DNA from 4 places in the Pseudoalteromonas sp. AS84 genome. Region 4 is predicted to be linked to each of the others. Evidence: predicted binding sites of a transcription regulator. Region 4 holds the regulator's gene; each other region holds the start of a gene.

Region 1 (3,180 bases), on a different contig from region 4:
ATGAGTTTAATACGGATATTACAAATAACTAAATAAGCATCAAGAATAAGGAAATACTGTGAAAGCTCTCTATTTATTACTCCCGTTGAGCATGATGCTAACAGCCTGTGGCTCAACGTCTGATCAACAAGTAAACGATGAAATGCCGAGTTTTATTGATTTATCGAGTCCTGAACTGCGAAGTAAGGCAGGTGAATACTGGGATGTTGCTAAAAGAGTAGAGCCGCGATATCCGATAGAAGCTGCAAAGAAAAGTATTTCAGGTTGTGTTGAGCTTGCTATGTTAATTAATTCACAAGGTGAAGCCCAAGGGTATAAGGTTATTGCATCCTACCCTGAGGGTGTGTTTGATAATAATGCAGCTGCTGCTGTGGGTTTATGGCGCTGGAAAGCGACAACTGAAAATACGAGTAAGCAACCTATTCTAACTTATCTCAAAATGGATTTTATGGTGAGCCCAAAACCTACTGATGCAGAGTATTTGGCGCATTGTTCTAAAAATAAAGCCTGAACGTAATTAATAGATATAAATATAATAAGCTAGGTGCTTGTTTACCTAGCTATAAAACTACTTACTTGCATATAAGCCATATTCATTTAGTGCTAACTTGCCATCTTTATCACTATCGTAGCTTGAGAACCGTGACCACAAAGCCGGATCTATAGCGGTTTCTGAACGTGATAAGAAACCATCTTTGTTCCTATCTAGCTTTTTAAATTGCTTTGCAATATCGTTACTTGCGGCAAAACTAAATGTGCTAAAAATACTAAACGCCAGCAGCGTTATATAGCTAATACTTTTCATACAAATCACTTAGTAAAGGTTGTTAGTTAGATAACTTTTAAATTCGACTAGCGAAATTTGGTTATCTTGGTTTTTGTCCCATTTTACAAAGGTGTTTAAAAGTTGTGGTTGGGGATCAAGTTCGTCGTGTGTTAAATAGCCACTTTTGTCGCTATCTAGGTGATCAAAGCGTTGCTTTACATCAAGTGCCGCGGCATCAAAACTTAATAGCATTAAAATGCTTATAACAAGGGGAAGTATCTTCATGGTGTTCCTTCCAAAAGATGTATTAAAAGTTCGTGACTAAAACAAAGTAAAAAGCACTTGCCGTAATTTAACTCCCAACATTAAATCCTTTTACACACTCCCTCAGGGATTATGGCAAATGCTTTTAAGCTCAGTTTACCTGTAACAAGCTTAAGTAAACCTTAATCAGTAATTACTGATTAAGGTTTAAAGCTTTCAAATTCTTTTTTTGAGACTTTTTCATCACCGTCTTCATCTAAGTCGGCAAATTGTCTCATTACTTCCTTGTCTTCCTTTGCTTCTACAATTGATATTTGTCCATCCATATCTTTATCTAAATGAGCAAAGCGCACGTTTGTTGGGGATGCAATTACGGTGGCACTAATTGCTAAAAACATTAATGAAAAAGCGGCTATAAGTTGTTTCATAATCACGTTCCTTATTAAATGAGTTTATTGAATAAATTTTTTGAATTCATCTAGCGACAATTGCCCATCTTGATTGGTATCAATTTGAGAAAAATTCTCATGTAAAACGGCATCTTCACCTGCTTCGGCTTCACTTAATGTACCGTTACTGTCTTTATCAAGCTCGTTAAAAGTCGCGTGAACGTCCATTGCGTGTGCGTTAGCGCCTAAAAAGCCTAAAGCTAGTAATGATGAAACTACTAAAATGCGTTTGTTCATAATTATTTCCTTATTGATTAAAGTTAGTAACAGCATTACAAAAATGATGCCAACAATAATTGTTATTAATTTTCAAGTACTTAGAGTTTTAACTTGAGGGGGGTGAGAATTTTTTACGGGCTTTATTGTAATTTTTGTATGTCTTTTGCAACACTATGTAGCGAGATTAAAGAGATGTTTTTAAAATCAATGGCTTACGCTGTCTCTATTTGGCGACACATTGTTTTTGTAGCACTGGCTGTTAATCGTATTAAATATAATTGCTGGTTCAGCTAGTGTATAAGGTAAGCACTTAATAATAGAACGCTTAATTTAAAAGGACTAAACGCAATGCCAGTAACTATAGCTAAAAAATACCAAGCAATGCTTAACTGGCGGCCCAATTTAATCGGGCAATTTGCAATGAGTATGCTGCTTTCGTTGCTCCCGCTTTCTATAGTGGTGATTGTATTTTTAAATGCGCTTAACAAACAATTAGCTATTACTCAAAGTATTGTGAGTAACAATTACCAAGTTACTAAATCGTTTAATACTCTAAAACAAGAACTCAACAGTCTTGAGCGGGCCACTAGGCAAAACTGGGTATTAAAAAGTGAATCGCTCGACAAACTCATTGTTGATAAATGGCAATCATCCCTGCAAAGCATTGATGAGCTTAAATTTGTAAACATGAATAAAGATTATACCCACCAATGGCAACGCTTATATACCACCTTACAAACCGCGCATGTTGAATTGGTTGAGCAAAAACAACAACAAGCTGAGTTGTTTGTGCCAGTGAGCGATTTAGTCGCTGAACTTACTTTATGGTTACGTGATAAAAACGAAGCGCAAATTACCAATAACCAAAATGAGCTGACAAGCTTGCAAGCCTCATTTATAAACTGGCTGGTGGCACTTATTCCACTTACTTTAATTGTAGGTGGTGGTTTTTTATGGCGCATAAGTGGGCGACTAAAAGGGTTAACCACGGTTATTGATAAGTTAGGACAGGGACATTGGCAGCAAAAAATATCAGTTAAAGGTTCCGCTGAGCTAGTTGAGCTAGGAGAAAAGCTTCAGTGGGTGCAAGAGCAACTACATATGCTTGAGCAGCAAAAAGATACTTTTTTACGCCATGTTACCCATGAGCTAAAAACGCCGCTAGCTTCAATGGTCGAAGGCACTGACTTACTAACTGATGAAATAGTAGGCCCAATTACAGGTGAGCAAAAAGCGGTACTTGAGCTTATTAGTCAATCTATGGTGCGCCTTCGCACAATGATTGATAGTTTATTGAGTTATAATGCGATTCGTACCAGTAAAGACAGTCTAAGCGAAGTTGAATTTAGCCTCCTTATTAATAAAATAAATAGCCATTTTGAGCATCGCTTAAGTGCGCGTGAGCAGGCTCTGCAATGGAAAAATGACTTACCAAATAAACCGCTTGCTTTACCTAGTGAGCTTATTGAGATGATTTTAATT
Region 2 (3,180 bases), on a different contig from region 4:
ACAGTTACGATGTTACCAGCGTAAGCTCTATCAGTTTCGATACGCTCAAGACCTAGGTAGCTTTGTACTGCACCAATTTTACCATTACGTGTAGTGCCATCAGCACTGATAATAGTAACTTGTTGGTTAGGAGCAACAGAACCACGTTTAATACGACCAATACCAACTACACCAACATAAGAGTTGTAATCTAGTTGAGAAATTTGCATTTGGAAGTCACCTTCAGGATCTGCATCCGGTGGTGATACTTCTTCAACGATCATCTTGAACATAGGTTCCATGTTGTCTGATGGTTCGTCTAAATCTAGTGTTGCCCAACCGTTGATTGCTGAAGCGTAGATTACTTTAAAGTCTAACTGTTCGTCAGTCGCGCCAAGGTTGTCGAATAAATCAAAGATTTGATCCATAACCCAATCTGGACGAGCGCCTGGCTTATCAATTTTATTGATAACGACGATTGGCTTTAAGCCTTGCGCGAATGCTTTTTGCGTAACGAAACGCGTTTGCGGCATTGGACCTTCTTGAGCATCAACAAGTAATAATACTGAGTCAGCCATCGAAAGTACGCGTTCAACTTCACCACCGAAATCGGCGTGTCCCGGGGTATCTACGATATTGATATGGTAGTCATTCCAAGAAATGGCTGTGTTTTTAGCCAAAATGGTAATACCACGTTCTTTCTCAATGTCGTTTGAGTCCATCACGCGCTCTTCGTTACCGCCGCGTGTTTCTAATGTACCTGATTGCTCAAGTAGTTTGTCAACCAGTGTTGTTTTACCATGGTCAACGTGCGCGATAATCGCTATATTTCTTAACTGTTCGATGCTCATATATTTACTCAGAGAAATTAAATTCTCATTGATCCTGCAAGATCTACGCACTCATCCACGCTTTCGCGAGATGTCCCAGCATAGGATTTAAAAGGGCGCATATTATCCCTCATTAATGACATGGATGAAAGTTTATCCAATACATATTTTAAAACTTTCTCAATACTTTTACTAAGTATCTGTTTTTTATATGACAATTATATGAATTAAATTTCAATTATTTTTCAAAAAACCCTCTTTTTGACTATTTTTCCGATCTTTTTGTTACTCTTTTGCATTTAGGTTATGCTAATTCCAGCTGATTAAATTAACAACAAATTACGCCCTGTAAATTTTGCACCGAAATGGAATATTTGCGCACCAAAAGAGTGCGTTTATATATTCCATTTTGATGCAATGATATTTTTTTAATTTATAAACAGCCAGTTACAATAATGGCACAAAAACAGCTTAGTAAATATCAAAGCAATTATGCAGCAATAACAAAACCCAATAGTTGGAGGACACATGTCACAATCGGTTTTAGATTTTATTAAAGAAAATGACGTTAAGTTCATTGATTTACGCTTTACTGACACTAAGGGTAAAGAACAGCATGTTTCTATTCCTCATCACCAAGTTGATGAAGACTTTTTTGAAGACGGTAAAATGTTCGACGGCTCTTCAATTGCAGGCTGGAAAGGCATAAACGAATCAGACATGGTATTAATGCCAGTTCCTGAGTCAATCAAACTAGACCCTTTCACTGAAGAAGCTACATTAATTTTACGTTGTGACGTAGTAGAGCCTTCTACATTACAAGGTTATGAGCGCGACCCGCGTTCTGTTGCTAAGCGCGCTGAAGATTACATGCGTTCTACAGGCATTGCAGACACTGTTTTATTTGGCCCTGAGCCAGAGTTCTTCGTATTTGACGATGTTAAATACAAATCAGATATGTCTGGTTCTATGTACAAAATTGATTCTAAGCAAGCTGCTTGGAACTCAGATAAAGAATATGCAGATGGCAACACTGGTCACCGTCCAGGTGTTAAAGGCGGTTACTTCCCAGTTGCTCCTGTTGATGACTTCCAAGATTGGCGTTCAGCTACGTGTCTAGTTCTAGAAGAAATGGGCCAAGTAGTAGAAGCACATCACCACGAAGTAGCAACAGCAGGTCAAAACGAAATCGCTACTCGCTTTAATACAATGGTATTAAAAGCGGATGAAATCCAAGAAATGAAATATGTTATCCATAACATGGCTCACTTATATGGTAAAACAGCAACGTTTATGCCTAAGCCAGTTGTTGGTGATAACGGTTCTGGTATGCATTGTCACCAGTCTTTAGCTAAAGACGGTGTTAACCTTTTTGCTGGCGATAAGTACGGCGGTCTTTCTGAAGATGCACTTTACTACATTGGCGGTATCATTAAGCATGCTAAAGCAATTAACGCTTTTGCAAACGCATCTACTAACTCGTACAAACGTTTAGTACCAGGTTTTGAAGCACCAGTTATGCTTGCATACTCTGCACGTAACCGCTCTGCATCAATCCGTATCCCAGTGGTTCCATCTGAAAAAGGTCGTCGTATTGAAGTACGCTTCCCGGATCCAACAGCTAACCCATACCTTGCTTTCTCAGCAATGCTTATGGCTGGCCTTGATGGTATCAAAAACAAGATCCACCCTGGCGATGCTATGGATAAAGATTTATACGACTTACCAGCTGAGGAAGCAGCAGAAATTCCAACTGTTGCAGCATCACTTGACGAAGCACTATCTGCACTTAGCGCAGACCGTGAATTCTTAACTCAAGGTGGCGTATTCACTGACGACTTAATCGATGCTTACATCGAACTTAAGTCTAAAGAAGTTGAAAAGCTTAACATGACAACTCACCCAGTTGAGTTTGAAATGTACTACAGCTGCTAATTAAGCTGTAAAAAATATGTGTGTTCTCAAGCCCGCTTTGCGGGCTTTTTTAATGGTAAAATTAGTTAATCTCCACTAAAGTTAAGTTACCGATAAAAATGCAGGGCTGCAGAGTGAATAACAAGATTTTATTACTATTAATTACTTTAGGATTAAGTAATTATAGTTATGCCGGTGAAACAAAAATATACGCTTGGAAAGATAAAAATGGCGTATTAGTGTTCTCAGACACCCCTCATAAAGGTGCTCAAGAGGTCAAGCTTACCAGCCAAGATCTTAATATGCCTGCAACAAATACTGACATTTTTGACGAGCAACCCCAGCCTCAACAAGCGGCCTTTAGTATTGCCATTTCCTCACCTGATCATAACCAGACTATTCGTGAAAATACCGGCACTGTTTATGTTACTAGCCGAATAAAACCACGCTTTGAAAC
Region 3 (3,180 bases), on a different contig from region 4:
GATTCTGAAATTGAACCTGATGATATTGAATATAAAAGAAGTGTTAAAGCGACCGATAATTTATATTTTATTTTACTTTATTCTGAACATGAAGAACTTCTAAATATGGCGAATAAGGTTTTAAACGTTATGAGTGAATCAGAGGTAGTTACTCATATTTCAGTTTTTCGTCATAACTGTTTAGGTGAATCCAATGAAACGTTTTTGTGGAGTAGCTTACTTTTAGATGAAACTCGCGAAGAATTTGGCGCTAAAAGTGGTTTTAAAATTAACGACCCTCAAAATATGAATACTTGGCCAGGGCTTGAAAAATATAGAACTGCGGCATGGCTTCAAGCGTAACGTTATGCTTAAATTTAGCTTTTTAGCTTTTTAGCTAAGTAGTTAAATATTAATCTACACTACAGTAAAACGACCTAAATAAACTAAAACCGCGAAACAGCGGTTTTAGTTTATTTATGGTAAAAAGTCGGTAACCCGCTTTTAAATAAAGATATTACTATGTTATTTCCCTCATTATTTATGCATTTATTGATTTTGTAAATGTAGCGCCAGTATGTTCTATCGCAACTTATGACATTAGAAAACGCCAAAGTGTAAATTAATAACTAAGATCAAATATTATTTAACCCACCAAATTATTATGTATTAAGGTCTGTTATGAAAATAGAAGACATAGAATTTAAAATTGAGAACTCTGAGTTTTATAAAAATAACGATATTGCGCAGCTCATCAGCTTTATTATTGATTTATACGAGGGCAATCGTATTGAAAACACGGTGATGGAGAATGATGGCGATATGCTTCTTTTTCAGTGTGGGCGAGATAGTTTAAGTAAAGACTATTTTATAGTTGATATTACACGCCAAATAATCCCTGATTTAGAAGACGTAGATGACGCAACAGATGCCATGCAGCAACTTAGTACGACCTTTAAGTTTTTGCCAAGTGAGACTGCGTTTGCGCTTTCAACAACGAGTAAGTGGTGTTCTGCGTTAAATGAAGTTAATAGCTTTAAAGCTTTTATTGAAAACAGTCCTGCATTTCAATGGGCAACTAAAAATAACCTAGTAAAAATAGATATTGAACTATCTTATGTCTAAATTTAGAGTGTCGTTGCTCTGTTACACTATGAAACCGTTAAAAATAGCGGTTCATGATTTATAAAAATGTAAAATACATTTAACTAATGACCTTTTTCAAAATCATTTACTTCGGTTTCTGCTTCTAGCTTCGTTTTATCGTACCTTTGCTGAATTTTGGCAACAAGTTCTTTGCGGTTATCTTTTACTTCGTCTAAATCATCGCATGTTAGTTTGTCCCATTTTTTCAGGGCTCTATCTTTAAGCTCTTTTAAATTACCTTCGATACGATCGCTGCTCATGAGTGACTCCTAATTATTTGATTTTTTAGGTTGAAATAAACCTACATATATAAAGTAGCAAGCCTTGTACCAAAAAGTCATTTATTCACTAATTTAATAAATATTATAGAGTTGCGTAATTTAGGTTGTGTGGGCTAATTTGGAGGCTGAGCTTTTATTAAAAAATATACATAACAGGCTGCAATTATTACTGGCATGAGTTTGAGCACTTTAATGTAATAACGTGTTTAGATAGAGCTATTTCATGCTCCGTTTTAGGTAGTACTCGATTTTTTGTTTTTATTCAATAAGGTGAAAATTTAAACGTTCTAATAATTAATATTTTAATAAAATACATCTAAGTGGTAGGCTAAAAGTAGTAAGTATAAAATAGTAAGTAATTAAAAATAGTTCTCGCGCCACAAGGAACCCTCCTGTAAAGCGCTTTGCCAAGGAGTTTTGTATGATCACGCTTACCATAAATGGTAATAAACATGAGTTTTCTGGCGATCCGTCAACGCCAGTATTATGGTATCTCCGAGACGAATTGAATTTAACCGGCCCTAAATTTGGCTGTGGCATGGCACAGTGTGGTGCGTGTACCGTGCATATTGATGGGGTAGCTCAACGTTCGTGTATATTACCTGTAGCGGCAGTAGCGGGTCTTTCAATTACTACAATTGAAGGGTTAAGCGAAGATGGCGACCACCCAGTGCAACAAGCATGGGTTGAGCATAAAGTGCCGCAATGTGGTTTTTGTCAGTGTGGTCAAATGATGCAAGCTGCGAGTTTATTAGCAGCAAACCCAACCCCAACCGACGATGAAATAGTAAGTAATATGTCGGGTAATATTTGCCGTTGTGGTACATACCCGCGTATTCATAAAGCAATTAAGTCGGCTGCTAAAACAATGGCGAGTGTTCAGTATTTTGACCCAAATGAACAAGGGGAAGAAGTATGAGCCAAGATAATAAATATTTTGATTTAAACCGCCGTCAATTTTTAAAAACCAGTGCAATAGGTGCGTTGGTACTTGGTACTTATTTTGTAGGCAGTGCGCCAAGTGCATTTGCGGGTGTGTTAGAGCAGCCATCTGAACTGGCAAAACGCGCAAACTTATTTATAGCACTGCGCCCAGACGGCATGGTTGAAATAACGTGCCATCGCTCTGAAATGGGTCAGCAAATTCGCACCGCGATTGCACAAATAGTTGCCGATGAAATGGAAGCTGCGTGGGATAAGGTTATTGTTATTCAGGGTAAGGGCGACCCTAAATACGGCGATCAAAATACCGATGGCTCGCGCAGTATTCGCTACAATATGCAGCGCCTGCGTGAAATGGGCGCAAGTGTGCGTTACATGATGCAGCACGCTGCCGCTAAGCATTGGGGTGTAAAACCAGAAACATGTACCGCAGTACAGCATGTTGTTACTCACAGCTCAGGTAAATCACTTACTTATAAAGATTTAATCGACTTAGCATTTACAATAACGCCACCAGAAGCTGATAAACTAACACTTAAAACACGCAAAGAATGGCGCTATATTAATACCGGCATGGCGCACATAGATTTAGCCGATTTAGTAACAGGTAAAGCAATATTTGCAGCCGATGTACGCGAACCACAAGCGCTGGTGGCTATAATTGAACGCCCGCCGGTAGTAGGCGGTGTTGTTAAGTCATTTGATGCCAGTGCTACAAAAGCGTTGAACGGCGTTATAGATGTTATTGAAATACCTGCACCAAAAGGCGCGCCGCAGTTTCAGCCAAAAGGCGGTATTGCGATTATAGCTAAAAACACATGGGCTGCATGGC
Region 4 (3,180 bases):
GACCATGAGGAATGGCAATACCACGCCCAATACCTGTACTACCCAGTTTCTCTCTGCTCATTAAAGCAGTAAGGATATCCTGTTGCGGTAAATACGGAAGTTTGTCGTGAGCAAGTTCGCTAATGAACTCTAAAATTCTTTTTTTGCTATTAAAAAGGACCGCAGCTTTGCTGCAGTCCTGGCATATAAGTGAGCTTAATTTCATCATATTAGTGTCGAGCAAGCTTCTCTTTGTGTTTAATTACTTGTCGATCGAGCTTGTCGATCAACGAGTCAATGGCGGCATACATATCTTGATGTTCCGTAGAGGCAAATAGCTCAGCACCACTTACATGTATTGTAGCTTCTGCTTTTTGATTTAATTTTTCTACATCAAGAATGACATGAACATTATTAATATGATCAGAGTGTCTTTCTAGCTTCGCAAATTTGGTATTAATATAGTCTCTTAGTGAATCGGTTAATTCTACGTGACGACCAGTTAAGTTTAGTTGCATAAGCATTACCCTCTTTTTTTTTGCGTCTTAGATCAAGCTTTTACGCTGATTTGACGGTGGAATAGCCAGAGATTCGCGGTATTTTGCGATTGTACGTCTTGCTACTTTAATTCCTTGCTCAGCCAATATATCCGCTATTTTACTATCACTCAATGGTTTTGCTGAGTTTTCTGCAGCGATTAATTTGCGGATAAGTGCACGAATTGCTGTAGATGAACATTCACCACCGTTTTCGGTGCTTACATGGCTTGAGAAAAAGTATTTAAGCTCAAATATACCACGGGGTGTATGCATATACTTTTGAGTTGTTACGCGCGAAATTGTTGATTCGTGCATTTCTACCATTTCAGCAACATCATTTAAAACCATCGGTTTCATTGCTTCAGGTCCGTGTTCAAAAAAGCCTTGTTGTTGCTTAACAATACAATTAGTTACTTTTAAAAGCGTGTCGTTTCTACTTTCTAAGCTTTTAATAAACCATTTAGCTTCTTGTAAATGCGAGCGAATAAACTGGCTGTCACCACTCGATTTTACAGTGCGAGACATTGCAGCGTATTGGCTATTAACACGAATTTTAGGCATGCTATCTGGGTTTAACTCAACAACCCAGCGGCCTTTAATTTTTTTAACCGACACGTCTGGAATAACATACTCAGATTCTTCTCTTACAATAGTATCTGCTGGCTTAGGACTAAGAGTATGGATTAATGTCATTACTTCTTTAAGCTCTTCTTCTTTGAGCTTGGTTTTCTTCATTAATGTACGATAGTCACGAGCAGCTAATAAATCAATATGCTCGGTTAAAATCATTTTTGTTTCATTAATGTAAGGTGTTTCTTTATCAAATTGGTTAAGCTGAATACACAAACACTCTTGTAAACTACGTGCAGCAATACCGACAGGATCAAACAGTTGGATGCGCTTTAATACAGCTTCAATTTCATCAAGTTCGACTTCGTTATCATCTTCGTTTTCTTGATTAAAGCTTTCTAAAATCTCTTCGCAGCTTAGTGTTAAAATACCTGAATCATCAACGGCTTCTACGATGGCAATAGCAATAGCTTCGTCTGTAGGGCTAAATGGCGTTAATTGTAACTGCCACATTAAATACTCATGGAGCGTCTCTGTAGAGGCACCTTGATAAATTGATTCATCTTCAGGCATTGGACCCGATGATGCTGCAGGAGCGGCACTCATGTACTCATCCCAGCTAACATCCATAGCCATGTCGTCACTTAGCGTGTCTTTCGCAAGTGCTTCACCACTATCTTGTTCGTATTCGCTTGGAGCATCATCGGCAGATGCGCTAACAGTTATGTCATCGGTATCAGCTTTTTGCTCGTTTTTGCCAGCAGCATCTTCTGAGTAGTCTTGTTCTTCAACCTCTAATAGCGGGTTGCTGTCGAGAGCTTCTTGTATTTCTTGCTGGAGATCCAATGTACTGAGTTGCAACAAACGAATAGCTTGTTGCAGCTGTGGAGTCATTGTAAGTTGCTGGCCCATGCGCAGCTGTAGTGATTGCCTCATGTATCTCTAACAATCCTTTTATGTTGTTATAATTAATACTAGCAGATGCTTAAAGACATGGCGTAAATGTTACAGCCTAAATTGCTCGCCTAAGTAAACATCGCGTACTGTTTTATCATTTAATACGTGTTCTGGAGTACCTGATGCAATCAGCTCCCCATGAGAAACAATGTAGGCTTTTTCACAAACATCAAGGGTTTCTCTTACGTTATGGTCGGTAATTAATACTCCAATCCCACGATTTTTAAGATGTTCTATTATTTTCTTTATATCTAATACTGAAATTGGATCAACACCAGCGAACGGTTCATCCAGTAATATAAATTTAGGATCTGCTGCCAGCGCACGTGCTATTTCAACACGACGACGTTCGCCACCTGATAATGCCATACCTTGGCTATCACGAATGTGTTGTATGCTAAATTCATCTAATAATTTATCGAGAGTGTCTTCTCTAGCTTGTTTATTTAACTCTTTGCGCGTTTCTAAAATAGCCATTAAGTTTTGATAAACAGTTAGCTTTCTGAAAATTGAAGACTCTTGCGGTAAGTAGCCTATGCCTAATCTAGCACGACTATGCATAGGTAAAAGAGTAATATCGTTATCATCTATCGATATTTTACCTTTATCGCTAGGCACAAGGCCTACAATCATATAAAACGTGGTTGTTTTGCCTGCGCCGTTAGGGCCAAGTAAGCCAACAATACTGCCAGCTTTTACTTCAAGGCCAACGTTTTTTACAACTTCACGGCCTTTATAGCTCTTTGCTAATAGTTCTGCTTTTAATGTGCTCATGGTTGACCTTTGTCGCTTTTTTTACTTTTTTTAGTTTCAATGGGTACTAAAATTGTATGAACGCGGTCAGTTGAGTTTTCATCTTTTTCGGCACTGATTAGCTGCTGCTCAATGTCGTAGGTAATGCTTTTAGCATTTATTTTTTGTCCTGCTTGCGATACCTGTGCATTACCAACAAGCGTTAAAAAACGCTTAGATACATCGTAACGTACTTCGTCAGCACTGGCGCTCATAGTCGTGCCGTCTGATTGCTTCTCTTCAAAGTGGGCAGGGCTACCAGTGGCAATTAATAATTGCTTATTATCACCAAGTTCATCGCGTTTATGTACTTCGAGACGGTCGGCTGTAATACGGCGGTTAC

The links. Region 4 encodes sigma-54, which starts transcription at its own class of promoters, with help from an activator protein. Its sites were predicted from a motif close to GTTGGCACGNNNNTNGNNT; they were not measured.
Region 1: the regulator sigma-54 is predicted to act here: its motif matches at 1,752-1,770, upstream of WNY79_RS09745 (EF-hand domain-containing protein).
Region 2: the regulator sigma-54 is predicted to act here: its motif matches at 1,264-1,282, upstream of glnA (glutamate--ammonia ligase).
Region 3: the regulator sigma-54 is predicted to act here: its motif matches at 1,441-1,459, upstream of WNY79_RS19200 (CsbD family protein).

What each region holds. Positions count from the first base shown of each region.
Region 1 is NZ_JBBMQY010000007.1:163,288-166,467, reverse strand. Features, by position in the region: gene WNY79_RS09765 (energy transducer TonB) at 59-511, shown strand; gene WNY79_RS09760 (calcium-binding protein) at 569-805, opposite strand; gene WNY79_RS09755 (calcium dependent protein) at 815-1,051, opposite strand; gene WNY79_RS09750 (hypothetical protein) at 1,231-1,458, opposite strand; gene WNY79_RS09745 (EF-hand domain-containing protein) at 1,483-1,716, opposite strand; gene WNY79_RS09740 (HAMP domain-containing sensor histidine kinase) at 2,047-3,180, shown strand, end outside.
Region 2 is NZ_JBBMQY010000009.1:54,910-58,089, reverse strand. Features, by position in the region: gene typA (translational GTPase TypA) at 1-830, opposite strand, end outside; gene glnA (glutamate--ammonia ligase) at 1,338-2,744, shown strand; gene WNY79_RS11160 (DUF4124 domain-containing protein) at 2,858-3,180, shown strand, end outside.
Region 3 is NZ_JBBMQY010000028.1:18,170-21,349, reverse strand. Features, by position in the region: gene WNY79_RS19210 (hypothetical protein) at 1-342, shown strand, start outside; gene WNY79_RS19205 (hypothetical protein) at 661-1,104, shown strand; gene WNY79_RS19200 (CsbD family protein) at 1,188-1,385, opposite strand; gene WNY79_RS19195 ((2Fe-2S)-binding protein) at 1,828-2,325, shown strand; gene WNY79_RS19190 (molybdopterin cofactor-binding domain-containing protein) at 2,322-3,180, shown strand, end outside.
Region 4 is NZ_JBBMQY010000016.1:74,532-77,711, reverse strand. Features, by position in the region: gene ptsN (PTS IIA-like nitrogen regulatory protein PtsN) at 1-205, opposite strand, end outside; gene hpf (ribosome hibernation promoting factor) at 210-497, opposite strand; gene WNY79_RS15455 (RNA polymerase factor sigma-54) at 525-2,024, opposite strand; gene lptB (LPS export ABC transporter ATP-binding protein) at 2,094-2,819, opposite strand; gene lptA (lipopolysaccharide transport periplasmic protein LptA) at 2,816-3,180, opposite strand, start outside.